Linked DNA regions of Luteolibacter sp. LG18. The protein of the gene in region 1 binds, or shares a complex with, the protein of each later gene. Links are inferred from orthologs where the notes say so. Each region holds a gene or a part of one and is shown in the gene's direction. Other genes may lie near its edges. The genes, in order: hisF and hisH.

The links.
Region 2: the proteins of hisF (region 1) and hisH are in contact, whole or in part, in a crystal structure (PDB 6RU0), measured with the Thermotoga maritima proteins. The link is inferred for Luteolibacter sp. LG18 from one-to-one orthologs. Residues at the interface, in WP_004080486.1 of Thermotoga maritima: Met1, Leu2, Ala3, Arg5, Ser40, Glu41, Asp45, Glu46, Ala70, Glu71, Ile73, Asp74, Ile75, Pro76, Phe77, Asp98, Lys99, Ser122, Gln123, Glu161, Thr195, Leu196, Asn247, Arg249, Glu251; in WP_004080484.1 of Thermotoga maritima: Asn15, Arg18, Arg22, Arg117, Leu118, Pro119, His120, Met121, Gly122, Trp123, Asn124, Asn134, Gly135, Tyr136, Tyr138, Val140, Tyr158, Glu180, Lys181, Ser182, Ser183, Lys184, Ile185.

The regions. Positions count from the first base shown.
Region 1 is NZ_AP024600.1:2,415,954-2,422,090, reverse strand. What follows is about bases 953-3,950. They hold hisF (imidazole glycerol phosphate synthase subunit HisF), read left to right. Parts: upstream 953-2,060; coding sequence 2,061-2,840; downstream 2,841-3,950. Other genes in these bases: alr (alanine racemase), read right to left, coding at 3,588-3,950; llg_RS10115 (RNA-binding protein), read left to right, coding at 2,988-3,482; llg_RS10125 (type B 50S ribosomal protein L31), read left to right, coding at 1,673-1,945; llg_RS10130 (hypothetical protein), read left to right, coding at 1,152-1,562. Outside these bases: llg_RS10140 (hypothetical protein), read left to right, coding at 1-426; llg_RS10135 (hypothetical protein), read left to right, coding at 515-898; more of alr, read right to left, coding at 3,951-4,736; llg_RS10105 (hypothetical protein), read right to left, coding at 4,790-5,098; llg_RS10100 (DUF87 domain-containing protein), read left to right, coding at 5,263-6,137.
Region 2 is NZ_AP024600.1:2,652,739-2,658,705, forward strand. Bases 1,147-3,974 are described here. They hold hisH (imidazole glycerol phosphate synthase subunit HisH), read left to right. Parts: upstream 1,147-2,162; coding sequence 2,163-2,786; downstream 2,787-3,974. Other genes in these bases: llg_RS11035 (PTPDL family protein), read left to right, coding at 1,147-1,544; hisB (imidazoleglycerol-phosphate dehydratase HisB), read left to right, coding at 1,570-2,160; llg_RS11050 (metallophosphoesterase), read left to right, coding at 2,894-3,652; llg_RS11055 (glycoside hydrolase family 27 protein), read left to right, coding at 3,704-3,974. Also shown: llg_RS11030 (DUF255 domain-containing protein), read left to right, coding at 1-455; more of llg_RS11035, read left to right, coding at 483-1,146; more of llg_RS11055, read left to right, coding at 3,975-4,906; llg_RS11060 (VOC family protein), read right to left, coding at 5,041-5,427; llg_RS11065 (fumarate hydratase), read right to left, coding at 5,467-5,967. UniProt on the Escherichia coli protein: IGPS catalyzes the conversion of PRFAR and glutamine to IGP, AICAR and glutamate. The HisH subunit catalyzes the hydrolysis of glutamine to glutamate and ammonia as part of the synthesis of IGP and AICAR.

The DNA.
Region 1 (6,137 bases):
GTCAGCCTGGAAGGCGGCTACATCACGACGAACAAGACGAACATCATCATCGCGCTCTCGCCCTACTTCGTGCCCTTCTGGTCGGCGGTGGTGGTCGCGATCTACCTGCTCTTCCGGCACACCACCGGCCTGCCGCCCTACGCGGACAAGATCCTCTTCGCCGCCACCGGTGCCACCTGGACCTTCCACTTCGCGTGGACGCTTTGGATGATCCCGCGGGACCAGCCGGACCTGAAGGAAAACGGCACCTTCCTCTCGCTGGTCATCATCTATCTGGCGAACCTGCTGGTGCTGGTGGCCCTGCTCTGCCTGGCCGCGGATCACCCGTGGCCGAGCGCCAAGGCATTCGCCCACGAATGGGTGCGCCATGCCGCCGTCTGGAGCGAGGCCCTGTGGTCCTGGGTCAAGACCGGCCGCATAATCTGATTTTGACTGTCAAGTCAACGGAATTGTCACTCGGCGAAAGATGCCCCCGGGGAGCGGTGTAGTAGGGTCGCGGTCGTTGACCGCTAACATGAGTGCCAAGACCCCATACACCCCGATCCCCGACCAGGCTTTGGTTCCGACCGAAGCCCGGATGGGAACCGTCTGGGACTCGGAGGCGATCGCACGATTGATCCGCTCCAAGTCCAACCACGGCGAAACCCCGGCCTTCCTGTTCCTCGGGAAAAAGGAAGCCGGACTACTCCGCGGCCACCTCGCCCAAGCGTTCGGCGAGGAAGCCGTGACCACCCTCAAGGACACCTACTACCAGGGCCTTGAAGTCATCACGATCGAAGCCGATTCGTTCGTGTTCGCCGGCGGCCGCAAGGTCCGCCGAACCCTCCAGGATCCGATCTCCCGCCGCCTGCCCTGGCAGGAACGGGACACCGCCGGACTCTGGTCCCTCCGCCTCTAAAGGGCACCCGACCACTGGAAAAACGGCACCGAAACCGCAGATGACGGGGATGGCCCGGCCTCCCTGACCGCCCCCGCGATCCCCGTCACCCCCGGTTTTAAACCCTGACCGCTTTTTCCAGGCCGCCGGGCATCGGGTATCGGTTCACGCCGATGCCGGGTGTCCGGCGCTTGTTTTTCAGGGGATGGCTCCGCCGCCACGGTCGATTCCCCATGGATTCCCGCCCGCGGATCTGGCAGGCTGCCGGCTTGCCATGAAAATCCCCATCCTTGTCTGCATCGCCTGCTCCCTCGGTGTCGCGTTCGCCGAACCCGCGGCCCCCGCTCCCGCCAAGCCACCCGCAGGCGTGAATCCGAAACTCACCTCGGCCGATGCCACCTACGGCTTTTCCAAGGACAATCCGGTCCAGACCGGCTCGAAGGACGAATACGGCGGCCCGGCCGCCGAGCGCGAATATCTCGACACCCTCCGCGACGAAGCGGGCAAACCGGTGGCCTATTCCCGCTCCGGCAGTGTCGGCGCTGGCAAGGACGGACACATCCTCGACCTCTACGACCTCCAGACCAGCACCGGCCGGAAACTTCAGCTCTACATTGACATGTACCACCCGAAGAACGACCCGAAAAAGCAGCCCGCCCCGGCCGGACTCTTCAAGGCGAAGTGAGCGCGAACCTGGACCTTCCGCACTCTTCCCAACCTCCCCCCTTGACAGGCCGACCTTTTCCGGCATTCTCCCCGCCCCGCCGCGTCGGAAACGTGGTGGACCTCTCCGCCATGAAAAAGGATCTCCATCCCAAGTACAACCCGGTCGTGTTCGTCGACATGACGACCGGCGCGCGTTTCGTCACCCGCTCCACCAAGACCTCCGAGAAGAAGGAAGTCATCGACGGTGTCGAACACAGCGTGATCTCCATGGGTATCACCTCGGACTCCCACCCGTTCTTCACGGGTCAGAAGCAGTTCGTGGACACCGAAGGCCGCATCGACAAGTTCACCAAGCGCTTCGGTGCCGTCCGCCGCGTCGGCAAGCCGAAACTCGGCGCCTGATGACCTCCGCCGGACCTCGTCCGGTAACAGCAAGGTTTTCCACGAAACGCCCGTCCGCAGCCTGCGGCCGGGCGTTTTGCTTGGCGGCGGGCCTCATCGGCGCTTTGCTCCCCGCGTGCTCGCGAAACGCATCATCCCCTGTCTCGACGTGACCGATGGCCGTGTGGTCAAGGGCGTCAACTTCGTCGACCTCATCGATGCCGGCGATCCCGTGGAAGCGGCCATGGCCTACAACGCCCAACAGGCCGACGAGCTCGTCTTCCTCGACATCACCGCCTCCTCCGACAACCGCGGCACCATGGTCGATGTCGTCCGCCGCACCGCGCAGCATTGCTTCATCCCGCTCACCGTGGGCGGCGGCATCCGCAGCGTGGAGAACATGCACGAGATGCTGATGGCCGGAGCCGACAAGGTCGGCGTGAACACCTCCGCCGTGACCAATCCCGGCCTGGTGGACGCCGGAGCCAAGGCCTTCGGCAGCCAGTGCATCGTGGTCGCGATCGATGCGAAGAGCGAGGGCCCGGGCAAATGGGGCGTCTACACCCACGGTGGCCGCACGCCCGTAGGTCTCGATGCCGTGGAGTGGGCGAAGGAAGTCTGGCGCCGCGGCGCCGGTGAAATCCTGCTCACCAGCATGGACGCCGATGGCACCCAGGCCGGCTACGACCTCGGCCTCACCGCCGCCGTTTCCGAAGCCGTGGGCATCCCCGTGATCGCCAGCGGTGGCGCGGGAAATCTCGATCACATGGTGGACGTTCTCGAAAAAGGCAAGGCGGACGCCGTCCTCGCCGCCAGCATCTTCCACTTCGGCAAACACACGGTGGGAGAGGCGAAGCGTCATTTCGCCGAACGAGGGATCCCGGTCCGTCCACCCTTCCGGCACGCAAGCGCTTGAAAATAATTACTTGCCAGCCGAACACATCCACGCTTATGCATGTGCGGTCCTCCGGGCTTGCCTGGTAGGGACGCGCTTCGTCTGGTCTCCCACGCCATGGTCTCAGGAAGTGTTCAGCGTGATGGCGTAATCTGAGAATTGAAGCAAATGGACATCTACGTGGGCAACCTGCCCTACACCGCGACGGAAGAAGACATCACTGGTCTCTTCGCCTCGTACGGCCCGGTTGATCGGGTCAAAATCATCACCGACCGTGAAACCGGTCGCTCGAAGGGTTTCGCATTCGTGACCCTCGGCGATCAGAGCCAGATCGAAGCAGCTGTCGAGGCCCTGAACGGCTATGACCTCCAGGGCCGTGCCCTCCGCGTGAATGCTTCCGAGCCCAAGGAAAACAAGGGCTTCGGTGGTGGCGGCGGTGGCTACAAGGGCGGTGGCGGCGGTGGCTACAAAGGTGGTGGCGGCGGCGGCTACAAAGGTGGCGGCGGCGGCGGTGGCTACAAGGGTGGCGGCGGCGGCGGCGGTTACGGCGAACGCCGTGGCGGTGGTGGCGGCGGCTACAAGGGCGGCGGCGGCGGCGGTTACGGCGATCGCCGTGGCGGTGGCGGCGGCGGCTACAAGGGTGGCGGCGGCGGCTGGGACTAATCCCCACGCCTGATCCTATCAAACATTTTCCCAAGGCACCCGGCTTCGCAAGAGGCCGGGTGTTTTGTTTTGTCCCACAAGGACAGCAGAAAGAAGGGTGTCACCTCAGCCCCGATACACCCGCGTCACCCGCGGCGTGATGCCGGTGAAGATCTCCCACGGGATGGTGCCCGCCTTTTTCGCGATTTCGGCGACGGGGATGTAAGCCCCGAACAACTCGACCTCATCTCCCTCCGCCGCCTCCGGCACGGCGCTCACATCGACCATGATTTGGTCCATCGACACACGCCCGAGCAGCGGACAACGCTGGCCGTGGATCCACACCTCGGTGCCGCGATTGGAGAGATGGCGCGTGTAGCCGTCGCCGTAGCCGATCCCGATCGTGGCGACCCGAGTCGGCCGGTCGGTGATGTAATCGCGGCCGTAGGAAACCCCGTGGCCCGCGGGCAATGTCCGCACCAGCGTGATGCGGGATTTCAGGGACATCACCGTCTTCAAGCGGTCCTGGAATTCCGGCAGGGGTGAGACTCCGTAGAGCAGCAGTCCCGGCCGCACCAGGTTGCACGCGTGGTTGTCGTAGCCGAGCAGCCCCGCGCTGCTGGAAAGATGGCGCCAGTGGAAACGCTCCACGCCGCCCAATTCCCCGAGCACGCCTTCGAACACGGCGAACTGTTTCAACGTGAACTCCCGGTCCTCGTCCGCCGATGGCAGATGCGATCCCAGCCCCTCGATGACCAGGTGCTCCAGTGTGTCGAGCTCCGGCAGCAACGCGGGCAGACCCGCCGCCACGAAGCCGCCGCGGCCCATGCCGGTGTCCACCGAGATGTGCACCTTCAGCCGCACGCCCGCGTCCGCGGCCAGCTCGTTGAAATGTAGGGCCTCCTCCATCGAGGACAAACACGGCGTCCAATCCTGCGCCACGATCTCCGCACGCTCCTCGGCCCAGGTCGCACCCAGCAGATAAACCCGCGTCTTCACGCCCGCATGGCGGATGCGCCGCGCCTCACCGACATTGGCGACGCCAAAAAACTCGATCCCCTCCGCTTCCAGGGCCCGCGCCACTTCTTCCAAGCCGTGACCGTAGGCACCCGCCTTCACCACCGGCATCAGGTGGCAGCCACAGGCCTCGCGGGCCACGCCGAGATTGTGCCGGAGGGCGGACAAATCGACCTCCGCCCACGCACGGGGCGGCGAAGCAGGAACGGAAACACTCACGCCCGCCACCGTAATGAGCGCCCCGCCGCGGGCAAGCATGGGCACCACTGTTCAGGCCGGATTTCCACCACGCTGTGCAGGTGCCGCCGGTTCTACATCGGAATGCGGATCTCCACACTCTCCACATCCAGGATCATCGCGTCGCCGGGAAGCTCCAATGCCTCGAACACCGCTTGGCTGGCCGCGAACGCAACGGCGGCGTCAGTCGAATCCGCATAGGTGGTCATGATTTCCAACACGTCGACTTGATGGCGGCCATTCACTTTTCTCAACGCGTTCCGGATTCCAAAAGTCACCGCGGCCGCATAATAGGGTTCGGGATCCGGCTTCCCGCCCGGCGCCACACATCGCGCGAAAGAAATCGTGTTTCTCCCAGCGGGCTCGATGGAAAGCCGGACCAAGGCGAAGAAGCATCTGCCTCGGATCATCCGGGCCAACCTGTATTTCCCAATCGCCATCGCGGCCCAATCTAACCGGGAGAACCGCTCCGACAAGCCACAGGAGTATCCACATTCCCCTTCTTCACACTGGAAGAATCGGGCTCCAGCCACCACAGTGAAACCGCATGAGCATCTCTTCCGCGGACTACGAGAAACTCGGACAGTTCTACCTCGGTCGCGAATACGACCAGACCAGCAAGAAAGCCACGGACGACCTCGTCCTCTACGATTCGAAGGATCTCGTCACCCACGGCGTGGTCCTCGGCATGACCGGCTCCGGCAAGACCGGCCTTTGTCTCGCCGCCATCGAGGAGGCCGCGATGGACAACATCCCCGCCATCATCATCGATCCGAAGGGCGACATCTCCAACCTCCTGCTGACGTTCCCGAACCTCGCGCCGGAGGATTTCCGCCCGTGGATCAACGAGGACGACGCCGCGAAGAAGGGCGTGACTCCGGATGAGTTCGCCGCCCAGACCGCGGAGATGTGGAGGAAGGGCCTCGCCGACTGGGGCCAGACTCCGGAGCGCATCCAGCAGCTCCGCGACAAGGTCGACATCACCCTCTTCACCCCCGGCAGCAAGGCCGGCATCCCCGTTTCCATCCTCGCCTCGCTGGAGGCCCCGTCCGAGGAAGTGCTCGAAGACTCCGAGATCTACGGTGAACGCGTGGAGAGCACCGTGCTCTCGCTGCTCTCGCTGGTCGGCATCGATGCCGATCCGATCCAGAGCCCGGAAGCCGTGCTCCTCGCCGCCATTTTCCAGAACGAGTGGAAGAACGGCCGCAATGTCACCCTCGAGGGCCTCATCGCGCTGGTCCAGAAACCCGGCTTCGACAAGGTCGGCGTGATCGACCTCGAATCGTTCTATCCGCAGAAGACCCGCCAGGCGCTCGCGTTGAAATTCAACAACCTCGTCGCCTCGCCCGGCTTCGCCTCGTGGCTCGAGGGCCCGCCGCTCGACATCGGGCAGATGCTTCGCACGGACAGCGGCAAGCCGCG
Region 2 (5,967 bases), 240 kb from region 1 along the record:
CCCGCCTGCGGGAGGCCACCGACGGACAGAGTTTGGTGAAGGTGCCGATCTCGGACCGGACCATGATCTACGACGATTCCAGCGCCGGGCTGCTCTCCGCGGTCGAGGCCCGCCTGTCGAAGCTCGGCCAGCCGGTCACCGCGGCGTATGCCGCGGCCGTGGCCAGCCTGCCGACGGAAGCCATCGACAAACCCATCATCCACGCGGATCTGGTGCAGGCGGCCCTCATCCGGCACCAAGCGCCGCTCGTGCTGCTCGCCCCGGACGCGTCGGCGGCGCTGCGCGAGGCGGTGGCCCGTCTTCCACTGCGGACCGTGTCGCGGAGACTGGCCACCCCCGCCGATTCCGTCCCCTCCGGGCAGGCGAAGATCGTCCTCGCGGACGGCACTTCCTCCGTGGCGTCCTCCTCCGATATGCTCGGTCCCCTGATCTTGGCTGGCGGTCTGCCCCGCTGAGTGCTTTCTTCCGGCTTTCCCAAAAACATGAAACCCACCCGTTCCATCTTGATCCTCCTCTCCGCCGGCCTTCTCGGCAGCGCGGCCGCTGAAACCATCCGCCTGAAGGATGGGACCAAACTCGAGGGGAAAATCCTCAAGGAAGACACCGAATCCTACGTGGTGGATGTCCAGGTGACCCGCTCGATCCGCGAGGAAAAGACGATCAAAAAGGCGGACGTGGCCGGCGTGGACCGCGAGCAACTCGATGAAAAGGCCTTCCTCGCCATCAAGGGCTTGGTCCCGACCCCGGACCTGCTCACCGCCGCGGATTATGACGCCCGCCTCGCGAAGGTTCGCGAGTTCGTCCAGACCTACCCGACCAGCCCACAGGTGAAGGCCGCCAAGGAGATCTCGGCGACCCTGGAGAAGGAGCGTGAGTCGGTGAACCAAGGGGGCGTGAAGCTCGGCGGGCATCTCATCACGGATGAGGAACGTTCTTCCAACAAGTTCGACGTCGATGCCCGCATGATCGAGGTGTCCATCCGCAGCCTCGCCAAGGACCTGCGCTGGGCCGCCGCCCTGCGGGAATTCGAGAAGCTGGAGAAGGAGTATCAAACCAGCGCCGCCTACAAGGAGGTGCTGCCGTTCGTGAAGGACGTCATCCGCCACTACCGCTCGGAAGCCTCCGAGGCGGCGTCCACCTACGACGCGCGCTTCAAGAAGCAGCAGACCGGCCTGGAACTCCAGAAGGCAGAGGACCGCGCCGCCAGCGCCTCGGCCATCGCCGACCGGGATGCCCAGATCAAGGCCCAGTATGACGCGGAGAAAAAGGCGTCGGTCAAGTGGATCACCGCGAACCCCTATCTCAAGGTCTCCCTCGACGAGGCCGTGAAATACGCCGACCAGGAGCTGAAGCGCCTCGATGCCGTCAAGCTCGACACCCTGCCCGATGGCGGCAAGGCTTGGCGCGAGGCGTGGACCGCCGTCCACGCTGGCGGTGACCTGAAGTCCTCCAACTCGCTCATTTCCGCAGCCCGCACCGCCAAGCTCCCGGACCGCTACGTCAAGGAGCTCGAGGCCGCCGCCAAGGAAGCCGGGGGCAAGTGACCCGCGCCTGATTTCCATTTCCATCATGCAAGCCCGCACCGCCAGCCGCTCCCGCAAGACCGCCGAAACCGCCATCGAGCTCAAGATCGACCTCGATGGCAGTGGCGTCTCGACCATCGCCACCGGCATTCCCTTCTTCGATCACATGCTCGTGCTTTTCTCGAAGCACGGCTTGTTCGACCTCGACCTGAAGGTGGATGGCGACATCGAGGTGGACTACCACCACACCGTGGAGGACACCGGCATCACCCTCGGCGAGGCGATGAAGGAAGCGCTCGGCACCAAGGAAGGCATCAGCCGCTACGGCATGGCCTACCTTCCCATGGACGAGACGCTCGTCCGCGTGGTGGTGGATCTCAGCAATCGCCCCCACCTGGAATTCCACGCGCCGGTGAACACCCCCTCCGCGCCGAACATGCCGTTCACGCTGGTGGAGGAGTTCTGCCGCGCCGTGGCCTCGAACCTGCGGGCGAACATCCACATCGAGCTGCTCTACGGCCGCGATGGCCACCACATCGCGGAAGCGATCTTCAAGGGCCTCGCGCGTGCCCTGCGCGCGGCCTGCGAACGCGATCCCCGCGTGAAAGGCATCCCGAGCACCAAGGAAGCGCTGTGAGCATGAAGGTCGTTCTCATCGATTACGGCGCCGGGAACATCCGCAGCGTCGCCAATGCCCTGAACGAACTCGGCATCCAGCCGGAGATCGTCGCTGATCCCGCCGGTCTGGACGGTGCCACCCACCTGGTGCTGCCTGGTGTCGGTTCGTTCGGGGATTGCATGGCCCGCTTGGAAGAGCGCGGCCTCGCCTCCGCCCTGCGCGAGCGCATCGCCGCGGGCACTCCGTATCTTGGCATCTGCCTCGGCTACCAGATCCTGTTCGAGACCAGCGAGGAAACCTCCGCCGGTGTCGCCGGTCTCGGCATCTTCAAGGGCAAGGTGAAGCGCTTCGAGGACCAGCCCGGTCTCAAGGTGCCGCACATGGGCTGGAACTCCGTCGTGCCCCGCCAGCCGGACTCCGGCTTCTGGCAGGACCTCGGCAGCGAGCCCTACTTCTACTACGTCCACTCCTACTTCCCGGTTCCGGCGGATGACTCGATCATCGCCGCGGAAACGACCTACGGTTCGGAAACCTTCGCCGCCTCCATCCAGACGGACAAGATCCTCGCCGCCCAGTTCCACCCGGAAAAGAGCCAGGACGCCGGCCAGCAGTTGCTGAAGAACTTCTTCGCGCTCACCGCCTAACTGGCTGGGAGCAGAATGGAAGCGGAGCGGACATAGCCGGAGGCAAACATTCCTGTCCCGTTCTTCATTCCCATGCATGGCGGCCCTTCCTCCGCCATGTCCCCCTCATGCGCATCCGCATCCTCAGCGACTTGCACCAGGAGTTCGGTCTGACGGAGATTCCCCGGACCGAAGCCGATCTTATCGTCCTCGCGGGGGACATCTCGACCAAACTCAACGCCCTGCCGTGGATCCGGGAGTTCTGTGGCACCACACCCGCCGCCTACCTCTGCGGAAACCACGAATACTACGGCGATCAACTGCCGAAGATCGCCGATAAGATCCGGGCCGCGCTTGTCGGATCGAACATCCGCTTTCTGGAGAACGATCATTTCGATCTCCACGGCTGGCACATCTACGGCTGCACCTTGTGGACGGACATGGCCTTGCTGGGACCATGGGAGGCTGGTGCCGCCGAGGCGGGGGAGTGGATGAATGACTACAAACGGATCCGGAATTCCGCCAACCACCACCGCAAGCTTACGCCCCGCGACACCCGCCTGATCCACCAGCGGTCGCTGGAACGGATGGGCGAATTCCTCTCCAACCACGACCCGGCGAAGACGATCGTCGTCACCCACCACGCGCCTTCGATTCTCTCACTGCCGGAGGTGAAGCGGACGAACCCGTTGAGCTGCGCCTACGCGTCCGATCTCACCGCCTTCATCGAGCGTCACCAACCGCGGCTGTGGATTCACGGGCACATCCACAAGAGCGCCGACTACCACATTGGCCGCACCCGCATCGTCTCCAATCCTCAGGGCTACCCGGATGATCCGAATCCCGGCTTCAAGCCGGACTGGGTGCTGGATCTGGACTCCGTCTAATCCATTCGGAAGATGGACGTCGGTCCGGCGGGAGATCACCATTCCGGGGTCATGTTCCGTTCTTTGCTTTTCCTCTCGTTGTCCGCCGGTCTTGTCCACGCGGAAGCTCCGCCCCGTCCCCTTGTTCCCATCATGGGCTGGAGCAGTTGGAACCATTTCCGCGTGAAGATCGATGAAACGATCATCCGCGGCCAGGCCGATGCCATGGCGGCCAACGGGATGAAGGAGGTCGGCTACCGGTTCGTGAACATCGACGATGGCTTCTTCGGTGGCCGCGATGCGAAAGGAAACCTCCTCTACGACGACGGCAAGTTCCCGTCCGGCATGAAGGATCTCGCCACCTACATCCACGGCAAGGGACTGAAGGCGGGCATCTATTCCGACGTCGGCGCGGACACCTGTGGCTCGCAGTATGACAAGGACCAGAAGGGATTCGGATCGGGGCTCTTCGGCCACGAGGAGCAGGACCTCAAGCTCATGCTGAAGGACTGGGGCTTCGATTTCATCAAGATCGACTGGTGCGGCGGCCGGAAGCAGAAGCTCAAGGAACAGGAGAGCTACACGAAACTCTCGAAAACCATCCGCTCCATCCGTCCGGACGTCGTCTACAACGTTTGCCGCTGGCAGTATCCCGGCGATTGGGTGAAGGACGTCGCGGACTCCTGGCGCATTTCCTCGGACATCAACGCGCGCTTCGATTCCATCATGGCCATCGTGGACAAGTGCGAGCCGCTTTGGCCCCACTCGGGTCCCGGCCACTTCAATGACATGGACATGCTCCAGGTCGGCCGCGGCATGAAGCCGGAGGAAGACCGCGCCCATTTCACGATGTGGTGCATCATGGATTCGCCGCTGCTCGCCGGGAACGACCTCCGGAGCATGTCGAAGGAAACGCTGGAGATCCTCACCAACAAGGAAGTCATTGCCCTGAACCAGGACCCGCTCGCGTACCAAGCGCGCCGCTTGCGGGACGATGGCGATCTGGAGTTCTGGGCGAAACCGCTCGGTAAGATTGATGGCGGAGATGTCGCCGTGGTGCTTCTCAACCGCTCGGACAAATCCGCGGACATCGCCTTCGATCTCTCTGCCGCCGGGATCGATCCCGCTGCCGGCTACGCCCTCCGCGATCTTTGGAAACACGAGACTCAAACCGGCCTCAAGGACGCCACCCTCCGGCGCGAGGTCCCTGCCCACGGCGTGGTCGCGCTCCGCATCAAAGGCAAGCCAGCCGCGGCAAATCCCTTCGCGAAGTAGGAAAGGGGGGCTCTTTTTTCGTAGCGCGAAGCTTGGCTTCGCGTGCGGGTTGCGGATCGTTGCGGAAAACGGGTGCCCGCGATTCTCTTCGTGGCTCTCTCCAGCACGCGAAGCCAAGCTTCGCGCTACTTTGCTCAGACCTCGTAGAGCTCCAGCGGCAGCCCGTCCGGATCGGCGAAGAACGTGAACCGTTTCCCGGTCAGCGGATCGATCCGGATATCCTCCACGGCCAGGTCCTTCGATTCCAGCTCGGCCTTCACTCCCGCCACATCCGGCGTCGCGAACGCCAGATGCCGCAGACCCAGCGCCTCCGGAAACGAAGGCCGCGGCGGCGCTCCCGGCATCGAGAACAACTCGATCCGGGTTCCGTCCGGCAACCGCAGGTCCAGCTTGTAGGAGTTTCGTGCCTCCCGGTAGCTCTCCTCGATCACCTCGAACCCGAGCAGCTCCGTGTAGAACGCCTTCGAACGCGGATAGTCCGAGCAAATGATCGCGACATGGTGTTGGCCGGTGAGGTTCATCCGTCGCTCTTCTCTTTCTGGATTCTGGGCTCTTGAGTCTTATACGCACACCGGACACTCGTTGATCTTCTTGAAGAAGTCGTTGCCCTTGTTGTCCACCAGGATGAAGGCCGGGAAGTTCTCCACGGTGATCTTCCACACCGCTTCCATGCCGAGCTCCGGCCAGGCGACGACTTCCTGGGACTTGATGTGGTCGCGAGCCAGTAGCGCGGCGGGGCCACCGGCGGAGCCGAGGTAGAAGCCGCCGTGGGCCTTGCAGGCGTCGGTCACCGCCTGTGAGCGGTTGCCCTTCGCCAGCATCACCATCGAGCCGCCGTGGCTCTGGAACAGGTCGACGTAGGAATCCATGCGGCCCGCGGTGGTCGGGCCGAAGGACCCGGAGGCCATGCCCGCCGGCGTCTTCGCCGGGCCGGCGTAGTAGACCGGGTACTGCTTGAAGTAATCCGGCAGGTCGCCGTTCGCTTCGAGATACTCCTTCAGCTTCGCGTGCGCGATGTCGCGGGCGACGATGATGGTGCCGGTGAGCGAGACGGCGGTGGT